2 regions of the Dactylosporangium sp. CS-033363 genome follow, and region 2 is predicted to be linked to the other one. Evidence: riboswitches for the same ligand, from Rfam matches in the RefSeq annotation. Region 2 holds a riboswitch; the other holds the start of a gene.

Region 1 (7,757 bases), 330 kb from region 2:
GGACGACGGGCTCTCGATCGGCGATCTGCCCGGGCTGCTCAGCCCCGCGCGGCCCGGCGCTCAAGTCGCAGATCGTGAGGGGGTGCGGGTGGAGGCGAAGCCTCCCCCGCCTTTCCAGGGAACCAGTGGGCCGCCAGGGACTCGAACCCTGAACCTACGGATTAAAAGTCCGCAGCTCTGCCATTGAGCTAGCAGCCCGCGCCCAACAGGGTACCCTGTCCCGCCCCGCCAACTCGCGCGTGTTTCCCCGCGACATGCGGCGGCGGCCCCCCACACCCCAGGGAGGCCGCCGCCAAGGAAAACGAACAGGTGAGCATCAGCAGGACAGCGAGCCTGCCCCCACGCCGGTGCCGAGGATGCCCACGAAGCGCTGGTAAGCCTGCACGCGGCTCTGGACCTGGGCCGGGTTGCGGCCGCCGCACTCCAGGCTGCCGTTGATGCTGCGGATGGTCTCGCCGAAGCCGGCGCCGTTGACCATGGCGTTGTGCGGGGTCATGGTGCCCGGGCCGCTCTGGGTATTCCAGTACCAGAGGGCGGTCTTCCAGGCCACGGCGGAATCGGTCTGGACCAGGTTCGGGTTGTGCAGCAGGTCGATGCCCAGCGCGTCGCCCGCGGCCTTGTAGTTGAAGTTCCACGACAGCTGGATCGGGCCGCGGCCGTAGTACGCCGCCTGGCCGGCCGGGCAGCCGTAGGACTGGCTCGTGTCGCAGTAGTGGGGGTAGTTGGCCGTGTTCTGCTCCACGACGTAGACCAGGCCGCCGGTCTCGTGGTTCACGTTGGCCAGGAACGCCGCGGCCTCCTGCTTGCGCTGGTCGTCCGAGCCGGTCTTGGCGAAGCCGGGGTACGCCGAGAGCGCCGCCACCAGGCCCGAGTACGTGTAGAACGAGTTCCGGCCCGGGAACATCTGGTTGAACTGCGCCTCGCTCACCACGAAGGAGCCGCTGGAGGGCGGAGGCGTGGTCCCACCACCGGAGCCGGAGCCGGAGCAGGTGTACGGGTCCCAGTACCAAGTGGAGATGACCGGGCTGTATCCGGGGTTCTCGTGCTCGGCGATGTAGAACTTGCCGTCCGTGAACTTGACGATGTCGCCCGTCACGTAGTTGCGGCCCTGGACCCACGCCGGGAAGCTGCAGCCGCCCGCGGAACCCGTCTGGGTCGGGGGCTGGGGCGAGGAGCCGCCGCACGAGCCCTGGTCCTGCCACACGCCGGTGTTGCCGGGCGGGGCCTCGTTCTGGGTCCACCACTTGGCGAGGTAGTTGTGGCCATTGCGGGAGACCGTGGCGCCCCCGGTGTAGACCGCTGTTGCGGACCACGCGGGTGAGCATGAGGCGGCCGACGCGGGCAGCATGTTGAAGACCGCGACCACCCCGCCCACCAGGGTCACCGCGGCGAGCATGGCCAGCACCCGCACTCTCGACACCGTCGATCAACTCCTTCGCACGTCGTCTGACCGGCCCATAGGACCAGCCCGCGACGCGGAGGAGAGCGAACGTCATCGTTTTATGAAGAATATTTACGGTTGCGTTGAGGCAGGCCCAAACGGAGTGATGTGAGTCACTCAACCCAAGGTCGAGCGATCTCCGCACAAACGGTGCGGTGCGCAAAGGAGGCGCCCTGGGTACAGTGACCCACGGTCACGTCCATGCGGGCACCGCCCCCGGTGCCGGGCGTGGCTGCCGCCCAATCGCCACCCGTGGCGAGCCGGGGACCCACCGTAACGTTGGGGTGAATCCAACCCTCTCCCGGGAGGGTGGTAGGGGTCGTTCCGTCCCGAACCCGTCAGCTAACTCGGTCGGCGGCCGACGGAAGGAACAACGAACCAGATGTCATCGCGACATCCCTACCGGCGTGTAATCGTAGCGCTACTGGCGGCATTCGTGCTCGGGGGGCTCGCCGCCACGCCCGCCGCGGCCGAGCCGGGCGGGGACACCGGCGACGAGGGTTCCAGCGCGAACCCGACCCTCGGCTCAGTGCTCGAGGACAGCACCCGCGCCTGGTCCGAGGCCAAGGAGAAGTTCGACGCCTCGGTCAAGCGCCAGGGCGAGCTCACCGCGCAGCTGCAGAAGACCGAGGCCCAGCTGGCCACGGTCCAGGAGCAGGTGGCCGCGATCGCCGTCGCGGCGTACCGCACCGGGCCCCTCACCACGTTCGCCGCGCTGATGGACTCGGGCAGCCCGGACAGCTTCGCCGAGCGGGCCGGGTCGATCAACCAGATCGCCCACCACAACGACAACCTGCTGCACGAGCTCAAGCAGCTCAAGGAGAGCCAGGCCGCGCAGAAGAAGGCCCTCGAGGACGAGGTCGCCGCGCAGCAGCAGCAGGTCCAGACCATGGAACAGAAGAAGAAGGACGCGGAGAACGCCCTGAAGCTGGCCGGCGGGCCGAGCAAGGGCTTCGTCTCCGCGAACCTGCCCACCGCCGAGGCCGTCCCGCGCACGGCCAGCGGGGGGCTGCCGAAGGAGTCGTGCAACGTCAACGACCCCACGACCACCGGCTGCATCACCCCGCGCATGCTCCACGCCATGCAGCAGGCGCAGAAGGACGGCTTCAAGCGGTTCGTGTCCTGCTTCCGGCCGAGCGGGCCGTACGAGCACCCCAAGGGGCGCGCGTGTGACTTCTCGGTGCAGACGAAGTCCGGATTCGGCGGGGTCGCCTCAGGCGGTGACTTCGTCTACGGCAGCACGCTGGCCGCGTACTTCGTCAAGAACGCCCAGCAACTCGGCGTGATGTACGTGATCTGGTTCAAGGAGATCTGGACACCCGCGGTCGGCTGGCACCATTACAGCGGCGTCGCCGGTGATCCCTCCAGTGATCACACGAACCACGTGCACCTCTCGATTCTCTAAAAAGCCTCACAAACGCGGGCGGCCGGCCGATGGGGAAACCGTCGACCGGCCGTTTCGCGCTTAGGGGATGTGCAGTGAAGTACCGTCTCGTGACCCGCAGCGACTTCGACGGACTGGTCTGCGCGGTGCTGCTGCGCCATCTCGACCTCATCGGTGACATCACGTTCGTGCACCCCAAGGACGTGCAGGACGGCCAGGTCGAGGTCGGGCCGACGGACATTCTCACCAACCTGCCGTACGCGCCCGGGGCCCACATGGTCTTCGACCACCATCACTCGGAGACCCTGCGGGCCGCCAAGAACAACCAGGGCCAGGCGACGAATCACGTCATCGACGCGGATGCCCCGTCGGCGGCCCGGGTCATCTATGACCACTTCGGCGGGGCCGAGCGCTTCCCGCACGTCTCCGACGAGTTGATGGTGGCGGTGGACCGGGCGGATTCGGCGCAGTACGACATCACCGAAATCCTGCAGCCGACGGGCTGGACGCTGCTGAACTTCCTCATGGACAGCCGCACCGGGCTGGGCCGTTTCCGGCAGTTCCGGATCTCCAACTACCAGCTCATGATGCAGCTCATCGACGCCTGCATCGACCACCAGGACGTCGAGGAGATCCTCGGCCTGCCCGACGTGGCCGAGCGCGCCGAGCTGTTCCGGGAGCAGCAGGACCTGTTCGTCGAGCAGTTGCGGCGGGTGTCGACCATGCACGGCGACGTGGTCGTGGTCGACCTGCGCGACGAGGAGACGATCTACGCCGGAAACCGCTTCATGGTGTACGCCCTGTTCCCCGAAGCCCGCGTCTCGATCCACGTGATCTGGGGCAAGCAGAAGCTCAACACGGTCTTCGCGGTGGGCAAGTCGATCCTCGACCGCACGTCGCCCACGGACATCGGACAGGTGATGCTGCAGTACGGCGGCGGCGGCCACCTCGCCGCCGGCACCTGCCAGGTCCCGCACGACCAGTCCGACCGCGTGCTGCACCAGTTGATCGCCAAGGTCGGCGCCCCGATGACCTCGACGGCGGCCCCGCGACACTGATGATCCCCGGGTGGCATGCTCGTAGGCGTGCGACTCCTGGGGCGTGACGACGAGCTGCGTTCCCTCTCCGGCCACCTCGACGACGTCGACGACCGCGGCAGCGCGATCGGCCTGCGCGGCGAGCCCGGCGTCGGCAAGAGCGCGCTGCTGGCCGAGGCCGTGGAGCACGCGCGCGGCAAGGGCTTCACCGTGCTCAGCGCGCGCGGCAGCCAGTCCGAGACGCACCTGCCGTTCGCCTGCCTGCACCAGGTCCTGCGCCCGCTGCTGCCGAGGGCCGACCGGCTTCCGGCCATGCAGCGCGACGCCCTGCTCGCCTGCTTCGCGATGGGCGACTCGGTCGAGGTGAACCCGTTCTTCGCGTTCCTCGCGGTGCTGGAGCTGCTCGTCGACCTGGCCCGGCGTACACCGGTGCTCGTCTGCCTCGACGACCTGCACTGGATGGACCAGCCCTCGATCGACGCGCTGGCCTTCGTGGCGCGGCGGATCGAGAGCGAGCGGGTGGTGGTGCTGTGCACCTCGCGGCCGGCGCCGCTGCCGTTCACCGACGCGCACACGGTCGAGTGGGTGGAACTTCGCGGCATCGACGGGGCCGCGGCGGCCGCGCTGCTCGACGCCCGGGCGCCCGGCCTGCCGCCCGCGGTGCGCGAGCGCGTCCTGCACCAGGCCCGGGGCAACCCGCTCGCCCTCCGGGAGTTCGCGATCGCGCTGGAGCCGGGGCGGTACGCGGAAATCGACGACGACCTGCCGATGACCACGCGGCTGGAGCAGGCGTTCGCGGCCCGGGCCGAGCACCTCGGGCCGGCGGTGGGCGCCATCCTGACGGTCGCGGCGGTCGACGACGGCGACGACCTCGGGGACGTGCTCGCGGCCGCGCAGCTGCTGCACGGCGCGCCGCTCGACCGCGGGGCCGCGCAGCCGGCCTTCGACAACGGGCTGCTGACGGCGAGCGGTGAGCGGTACCAGATGGCGCATCCCCTCATCGGATCGGCGCTGCTGCGGGCCATGCCGCCCGCGACGCGGCAGCAGGCCCACGAGGCGCTGGCCCGCGTCCTGGAGACCCACCCGGACCGCGCGGTGTGGCACCGGGCGTCGGCCATGTCCGGGCGGGACGAGGGGATCGCGGCCGAGCTGGAGCGGGCGGCCGGCAACGCCCAGCGCCGCGGCGCGATCGCCTCCGCCGTGGCGTGGCTGGAGCGGGCGGCCGCGCTCAGCCCCGACCCGCAGGCCCAGGCCGGCCGGCTGCTCAGCGCGGCCGAGCTCGGCTTCCAGCTGGGCCGGTTCGGGCAGGTCGAGCAGATCAAGGCCCAGGTCGCCGGGGTGTCGCTGCGCCCGCGCGACCGCTCGCGGCTGATCTGGCTGGAGGGCGTCTTCCACGACGGGTCCACGGGCGAGCCGGCCGAGGTACGCCACCTGGTCCACCTCGCCCGCCAGGCCATCGAGGGCACGGATGTCGAGCTCGCCATGCAGCTGCTGGTCGGCGCGGCCCGGCGGGTCTGGTGGCGCGACCCGGGCGCGGCGCTGCGCCACGAGATCGTGCTGGCCGCGCACCACCTGGGGGTGGCCGCCGACGACCCGCGGCTGCTGGCCATCAACGCGCTGTCCGAGCCGCTCGAGCAGGGGCCGGCGGTGATCGAGCAGCTCGCGCACTGGCCCGCGGACGCCGGCGGGCAGCCGGACGCGGCGGGCCTGCTGGGCATCGCGGCGTTCTGCACCGGCGACTTCCGCCGCGCGGTCGCGTTCCTGTCCACGCCGATCCAGGAGCTGCGCGCGCAGGGCCGGATGAGCCTGCTCGCGGAGGCGCTGGCGATCCGCTCCTGGGGCGAGATCTACCTGGGCACGTTCGACGCGGCGAGCTCGGCCGACGAGGCGATGCGGCTGGCCGACGAGACCGGGCAGTCGCTGTGGGCCGCGACCGCGCGCATCGCGGTGGCGCTGATCGACGGCGTCGGGCGGGGCTGGGACACCCGGCACGACCTGCTGGCGGAGGCCGAGCACACGGCGGTGCGCACCCCGAACGCCGCCTCTTCGCTTCTGGCCGGCGTGCAGCTGGCCCGCGGGATCGCCGAGCTCGGCGCGAACCGGCACGAGCAGGCCTATGGCGAGATGCGCCGGGTGTTCGAGCCGACGGACCCGGCGTACCAGCGCATTCAGCAGGTCTGGACGCTCGGCTACCTGGCCGAGGCGGCCGTGCGCACCGGGCGGCGGGACGAGGGCCGCGCGCTGCTGGCGGGCATCGAGCGGATCGCGGGCGGCTCACCGGCGACCGGGTCGATCATCGCGCTGGAGTACACCCGGGCCGTGCTCGCCGACGACGAGTCGGCCGAGCCGCTGTTCAAGGCGGCCATGCACGGCGCCAGCAGCGGGCTGCCCTGGCACCGGGCGCGGGCCGAGCTCGCGTTCGGCTCCTGGCTGCGCCGCCGGCGCCGGGTCGTCGAGTCGCGCGAGCCGCTGCGGGCGGCCCGGGCCACGTTCGAGGCGGTCGGCGCGCGGACCTGGGCCCAGCGGGCCGACCAGGAGCTGAGCGCGACCGGCGAGCGCGGGTGGCAGCCGACGTCGAACCCGCGGGAGCGGCTCTCCCCGCAGGAGGCGCAGATCGCCGAGCTCGCCGCGCAGGGCCTGTCCAACCGCGAGATCGGCCAGCGGCTGTTCCTCTCGCACCGGACGGTCAGCTCGCACCTGTACCGCATGTTCCCCAAGCTCGGCATCACGTCCCGCGCCCAGCTGGCCGCCGTCCTGATGCAGTCACCTGACGCTAGCTGACCCCGTGGAAGCGCTCCTACGGTGCCAATGACGGCGCCCGACGAGCGGAGAACTCCTGTGACAACCCCCGTGCTCTTCATCCATGGCCTCTGGCTGCACGCCACCTCGTGGGACCCGTGGGTCCAGCTGTTCCGGGAGGCCGGCTACGAGCCGATGGCCCCCGGCTGGCCCGGCGACGGCGAGACGGTCGAGGCCTCGCGCGCGAACCCCGACGCGATCGGCGACCACGGCATCGACGACGTGGTGGCCCATTTCGCCGGCATCATCGAGCGGCTCCCGAGCGCCCCGATCCTGATCGGGCACTCGTTCGGCGGCATGATCGCGCAGAAGCTGCTCGGCCAGGACCGCGCGCTGGCCGCCATCGCCATCGACGCCGCCCAGATCAAGGGGGTACTCCCCGTGCCCCTCTCGGCCCTCCGCGCCACCCTCCCGGTGTTCAAGAACCCGGCCAACCGGCACCGCGCGGTCTCGCTGACCCCGGAGCAGTTCCGGTTCGCGTTCACCAACGAGGTCTCGGAGCAGGAGTCGGAGGAGCTGTTCGAGCGCTGGACGATCCCCGCGCCGGGCAAGCCGCTGTTCGAGGCGGCGACCGCGAACTTCGACCCGCACTCGCCGGCCAAGGTGGCCACCGACAACCAGAACCGCGGGCCGCTGCTGCTCATCGCCAGCGGCAAGGACCACACCGTGCCGGAGTCGGTGACCCGGGCGACGCTGAAGCAGTACCGGCACTCGGAGGCGGTCACCGACATCATCACGTTCCCGGACCGGGCCCACTCGCTGACCATCGACTCCGGCTGGCGCGAGGTGGCCGACACCTGCCTGACCTGGCTCAAGGAACAGTCGCTGTGAACCTCGGCCTCGCGGGCCGCCGCGCGGTGGTGACGGGCGCCGGCAAGGGCATCGGTCTCGCGATTGCGAGCGCGCTTGTACAGGAGGGTGCCCACGTCACCGCCGGTGCCCGCCATGGCTCGCCCGAGCTCGACGCCCTCGGCGCGCACGTGGTCCTCGGGGATCTGACGACGGCGGCCGGCTGCCAGGCCCTCGCCGACGCGGCGGTGGACCGCTTCGGCGGCATCGACGTGCTCGTCAACAACGTCGGCGCGGTCCGGCCGCG
Region 2 (4,514 bases):
GAGACGCGCCAGCGGGGAGGCAGTGAAGGTGTTTGGTGCGTAGCAACCACGACGGCGAGGGCCATCGATCGTGGGGTCTGGGGCTCGAGCCCCAGGCTGGAAGAGAGCGGGTGAAGGGAATCGAACCCTCACTGTCAGCTTGGGAAGCTGATGTTCTGCCATTGAACTACACCCGCGAGCGACGCCTACTGTACCGAATCCACGGCCTCAGCGCACGGACCATTATGCCGTGCCCGTGGAACATGCCCCGCCCGGTCCTTCCACACGGTGCGGCCAGAAGGCGTCGAGCCCCCATGTGAGACGTACATCGCCAGGTCGATCGACAACTCGTAGAGCTTCCAATCGATCCCCGGCGCCGCCCGCATCAGCAGGGCCAACCGGGCCACGAGGTCTGAATCCGACACCAGCACAGCCCGCCCCGAGAGGTAGGCCTCGTCGTCCGAGGAGTCCGACGGGAAGCTGTGCAAGGAGTAGCGGCCGTCCCGGTCCAGGTCGTGGCGCTTCGGGGACGGCAGGACGAAGCAGTACAAGCCGGAAGCGGTGATCACCGGGGAGACCGGGTGGATGCGCGGGCCGCCGTCAGGGCGGACGGTTGCCAGGTAGCCCAGGCCCGGGCCGTACTGGCAGACGAGCGTTTGGATGGCCGCCGCCAGTGAAGGGTCGGCGGCGGCGAAGTCAGCCCACGATGCCATAACCCAAATTTACTCGAACACCTGTACGATCATTGCCGTTTTCCCCGAACGGGGCAAGATGAAGCGGTGACGGACGAGCTCATCGACCTGCTGCGGCGGTTCAACGTTGAGGCGGACCGGTTCGTTGACGTGTTCGCGCGGGCGCATGGGCTGCATCGGACGGACATGAACGCCATCGCGCACATCTGGCGGGCCGCTGAGGACCAGGAGCCGCTCACCCCCGGGGAGCTGGCCCGGCGGCTCTCGCTGAGCCCCGCGGCCACCACGGCCCTGCTGGTGCGCCTCGAACGGGCCGGGCACGTCGAGCGCCGGCCCGACCCCACCGATCGGCGGCGGATCAACCTCGACATCCAGCCCAAGGCCCGGGCGCTGGCGGCGGAGTTTTTCGCGCCGCTGGGCGTACACATGAGGGCGGCTTTGGAGCAGTTCACACCGGCGCAGATAGACGCCACCAACCAAGTGATCAAACAGGCCCTGGAGGCCACTGCAAGAGCGGCCGATGAGGCCAACGTAACCTCAGAGGGTGCTGCTATCCGACCGTGACCTCAGCAAGGAGCTCGAAGGCGGCCAGCTGCGCCTCGAGCCGTTCGATCAGGCGCTGGTCCAGCCGTCCAGCATCGACGTGCGGCTCGATCGGTGGTTTCGGGTGTTCAACAACCATCTGTACACGCATATCGATCCGGCGGTGCAGCAGGACGATCTGACGTCCATGGTGGAGGTCGAGGAGAACGAGTCCTTCGTCCTGCACCCGGGTGAGTTCGTGCTCGCGTCCACGCTCGAGGTGATCACGCTCGGGGATCAGCTCGCGGGGCGGCTCGAGGGGAAGTCCAGCCTGGGCCGGCTCGGGCTGCTGACGCACTCGACGGCCGGGTTCATCGATCCGGGTTTCTCCGGGCACGTGACGCTGGAGCTGTCGAACGTGGCGAACCTGCCGATCCGGCTGTGGCCCGGGATGAAGATCGGGCAGCTGTGCATTTTCCGGCTGTCCTCGCCGTCTGAGCACCCGTATGGGTCCGCGGTGTACGGGTCGCGGTATCAGGGGCAGCGCGGGCCTACGCCGAGCCGTTCCTGGCAGAACTGGCGGACCTGGCCCACAAAGTAACAAAAGGGCGGGCCCAGAAGGGCCCGCCCTGAAAAGTTAAGCCACCCGGCCGTACCCGGATATCGGCTCCGAGTCGATCTTCTTCATCTGCACCGGCTCGCTGGGATTGGGTGCGTGCACCATCCAGCCGTTGCCGACGTACAGCCCGACGTGGTGCTTGTCGGGGTAGAAGAAGACGAGGTCGCCGGCGCGCAGGTCGGCTCGTGCCACGCGCTTGGTGTCCTGGTACTGCCACATCGTGTAGTGCCGCAGGTAGGTCACGCCGACCTGCTTCCAGGAGTACATGGTCAGGCCCGAGCAGTCGAAGGTGTTCGGACCCTCGGTCGCCCACACGTACTTCTTGCCGATCTGCTGGCAGCCGATCTGGGCCGCCTTGCTGCCCGGCGAGCCGTCGTACTGCTGCGGGCAGGCGACCGGCTTCAGCGAGCCCGTGCCGGTGCCGCTGCCGTAGGCCTTCAGGCGCATGTCCTGCAGGTTCTTGATGTCGCCCTCGATCTGGGTCTGCTGCTTCGCCAGGGCGGCCTCCTGCTCGGCCTGCTTGGCGATCAGCTCGTCGAGGGGGCCCTTCTGGGCGTCGTACTGCTGCTTGGCGACGAGGACGTCCTTGATCCGCGCCTGCTCGTCCTTGGCCACCATGTTGAGCAGCGTCATCTGGTCGATGAACGTGTCCGGGGACCCGGTGGTGAGCATCGCGTCGAGCTTCGAGACGCGCCCGTTCTTGTACTGCAGCACCGCGAACGCGCTCACCTTGTCGAAGGCGGCGTCCACCTGCGCGCGCAGCGGGGCGATCTGGGCCTCGAGCTGCTTCTGCTTGGTCTTGTTGGCGGCGAGTTCGGCGTTGAGCTGGTTGTGCTGCTCGATGACCGGCTCGATCGTGTTCCACTTGTCGTCGATCTGCTTCTCGATCTCGCCGGGCGTCGGGTCCGCGTGGGCGCCGCCGGTGATGCCGAGTGCGAGGGTCAGACCGCCGAGGGTGGCGACGAGGAGCCGGGTCAGACGGCCGGCCCGTCCCGTCCACCTCAGATGGGTCTCCACCGAGGAGTTACTCCTTCTTCCATGGCCGCCTACCGGGTTAGCTGACGGGTTCGGGCGGGAAGGTCGCCCTACCGCGCGAACTGCGCGGATTCACCCCGATGGAACGCTTGGGTCCCCGGCTCGAAATCGACTCGGCGGTGCCGCCTGGCGCGCCCGTGGTGGGCGCGGACATCCAGCCGACGCGAATTCACGTTAAGGGGGCCGGGTTCCCAGGTACAAGTCCTGCGCGATTCTTGTCCGATTTGTCCCGAAGGTCAGGCGATTCGAGTGACGAACACATCATCGATTGCACCCACGAACTGATCGTTGTTCGCGCTGGTCCCCTTGCCACCAATACAGAGCGGATCCTCGTTCGCTATGGACAGTGACGACGGAATGCTCGCGCGGCCCGCCTCGACCCCGTCGACAACCACGGTGAGCAGGGAGTTACCGCGCGAACACGCGATCCGGTGCCACCGCCCGTCAGCGACGGACCGCGATGCCAGGGCCACGTAAATGGTGTCGGAATGTGTGCCGACAATCACACAGCTGGGCTGGCCGGCGTCCCCGTCGACCTGCAGCTTGAACTGACTGTCACCGACCGAGAACCCCTTTTGGACGACATTGGCGCCCTTGGAAGTCTCATTTGGATGAACCTGCACCGTGGCGCCGTACGTAAAGGATCCCCGGCCGGGATTGAGAAACCCGGCGGGTCCGCTCTGCAGGATCGCGCGTGCGCAACTTTCCGCACCGTAATGCTCACAGCGCGGAGGAAAACGTACCGCGAGTCCGCCATCGTGCGGAACGACCGATAGCTGTCCGCCTTCTGCCTTCCGAGTGTGCAATCCGAGCCGGCCCGACGCATCACCCACCGGCTCACCCAGTCCGCCGTCGAAGGTGAAGCGGACCGAATTGGCCTTATGGCCTGATGCGGCAGCAGATGGCGACGGCGGCGACGACACGCCCGGCGCGCTCCCCATCCCGAACGAGGCGCCAGTCAACGGCGAGGCCGCCTGATCCTCGAAAGAACGCCGCACCAACAGCCCGGCGCCGACGACGAGGCCCACGACAAGGGCACACAGCATCAACCGGCGGGGGCGGCGCATAACCGGACATGATGCCCCGAACCCGTCATAGCGCGCGCCCGAACGGCAACCGCATCAACCGTTAGGGTCGCGGCGTGGACTGGCTGAAGGACACCCGCACCTCGTACGACACCGTCGCCGAGAGCTACGCCGACCTGGTGCGCCCCGCGCTACGACAAGACCCGTACCTGCGCGCCGCCCTCGCCCTGTTCGCAGACCTGGTGGGCCCGGGAGCGCCCGTCGCCGACATAGGCTGCGGCCCCGGCCACGTGACCGCCCACCTGCACCGGCTCGGCTTGGACGCGATCGGCATCGACCTGTCCCCCGCCATGATCGAACTGGCCCGCCGCGAAAACCCATCCGTGCGCTTCGAGGTCGGCGACATGACCGACCTCCGAGCCGACATCAAGGAAATGGCCGGCGTGATCGCGTTCTGGTCGCTGATCCACATCCCGGACGACCTCGTCCCCACCGTCCTCGACCAGCTCAAACGGGTCCTGCGACCGGGCGGCATCCTGGCGCTCGGCTTCCACGTCGGCGACCGGACCACGCTGAAGACCGAGGGCTACGGCGGCCACCCCATGCGCGTCCACGTCCACGTCCGCCCACCCGAGCGCGTGG

The links. Region 2 has a riboswitch for cyclic di-AMP ahead of ACQPZ4_RS00440 (NlpC/P60 family protein). Riboswitches for the same ligand answer to the same signal wherever they lie in the genome.
Region 1: it holds a riboswitch for cyclic di-AMP, as region 2 does, so the genes downstream of both, ACQPZ4_RS49985 (coiled-coil domain-containing protein) here and ACQPZ4_RS00440 (NlpC/P60 family protein) in region 2, are expected to answer to the same signal.

Annotation. Positions count from the first base shown of each region.
Region 1 covers NZ_CP192032.1:10,822,894-10,830,650, reverse strand. Annotated here, with positions in the region: tRNA gene ACQPZ4_RS49995 (tRNA-Lys) at 127-198, opposite strand; gene ACQPZ4_RS49990 (glycoside hydrolase family 19 protein) at 317-1,420, opposite strand; cyclic di-AMP (ydaO/yuaA leader) riboswitch at 1,668-1,814, shown strand; gene ACQPZ4_RS49985 (coiled-coil domain-containing protein) at 1,878-2,846, shown strand; gene ACQPZ4_RS49980 (exopolyphosphatase) at 2,921-3,883, shown strand; gene ACQPZ4_RS49975 (ATP-binding protein) at 3,911-6,643, shown strand; gene ACQPZ4_RS49970 (alpha/beta hydrolase) at 6,701-7,492, shown strand; gene ACQPZ4_RS49965 (oxidoreductase) at 7,489-7,757, shown strand, end outside.
Region 2 covers NZ_CP192032.1:89,471-93,984, reverse strand. Annotated here, with positions in the region: tRNA gene ACQPZ4_RS00460 (tRNA-Gly) at 106-176, opposite strand; gene ACQPZ4_RS00455 (pyridoxamine 5'-phosphate oxidase family protein) at 186-692, opposite strand; gene ACQPZ4_RS00450 (MarR family winged helix-turn-helix transcriptional regulator) at 759-1,235, shown strand; gene dcd (dCTP deaminase) at 1,216-1,794, shown strand; gene ACQPZ4_RS00440 (NlpC/P60 family protein) at 1,831-2,829, opposite strand; cyclic di-AMP (ydaO/yuaA leader) riboswitch at 2,841-2,976, opposite strand; gene ACQPZ4_RS00435 (LamG-like jellyroll fold domain-containing protein) at 3,084-3,875, opposite strand; gene ACQPZ4_RS00430 (class I SAM-dependent DNA methyltransferase) at 3,989-4,514, shown strand, end outside.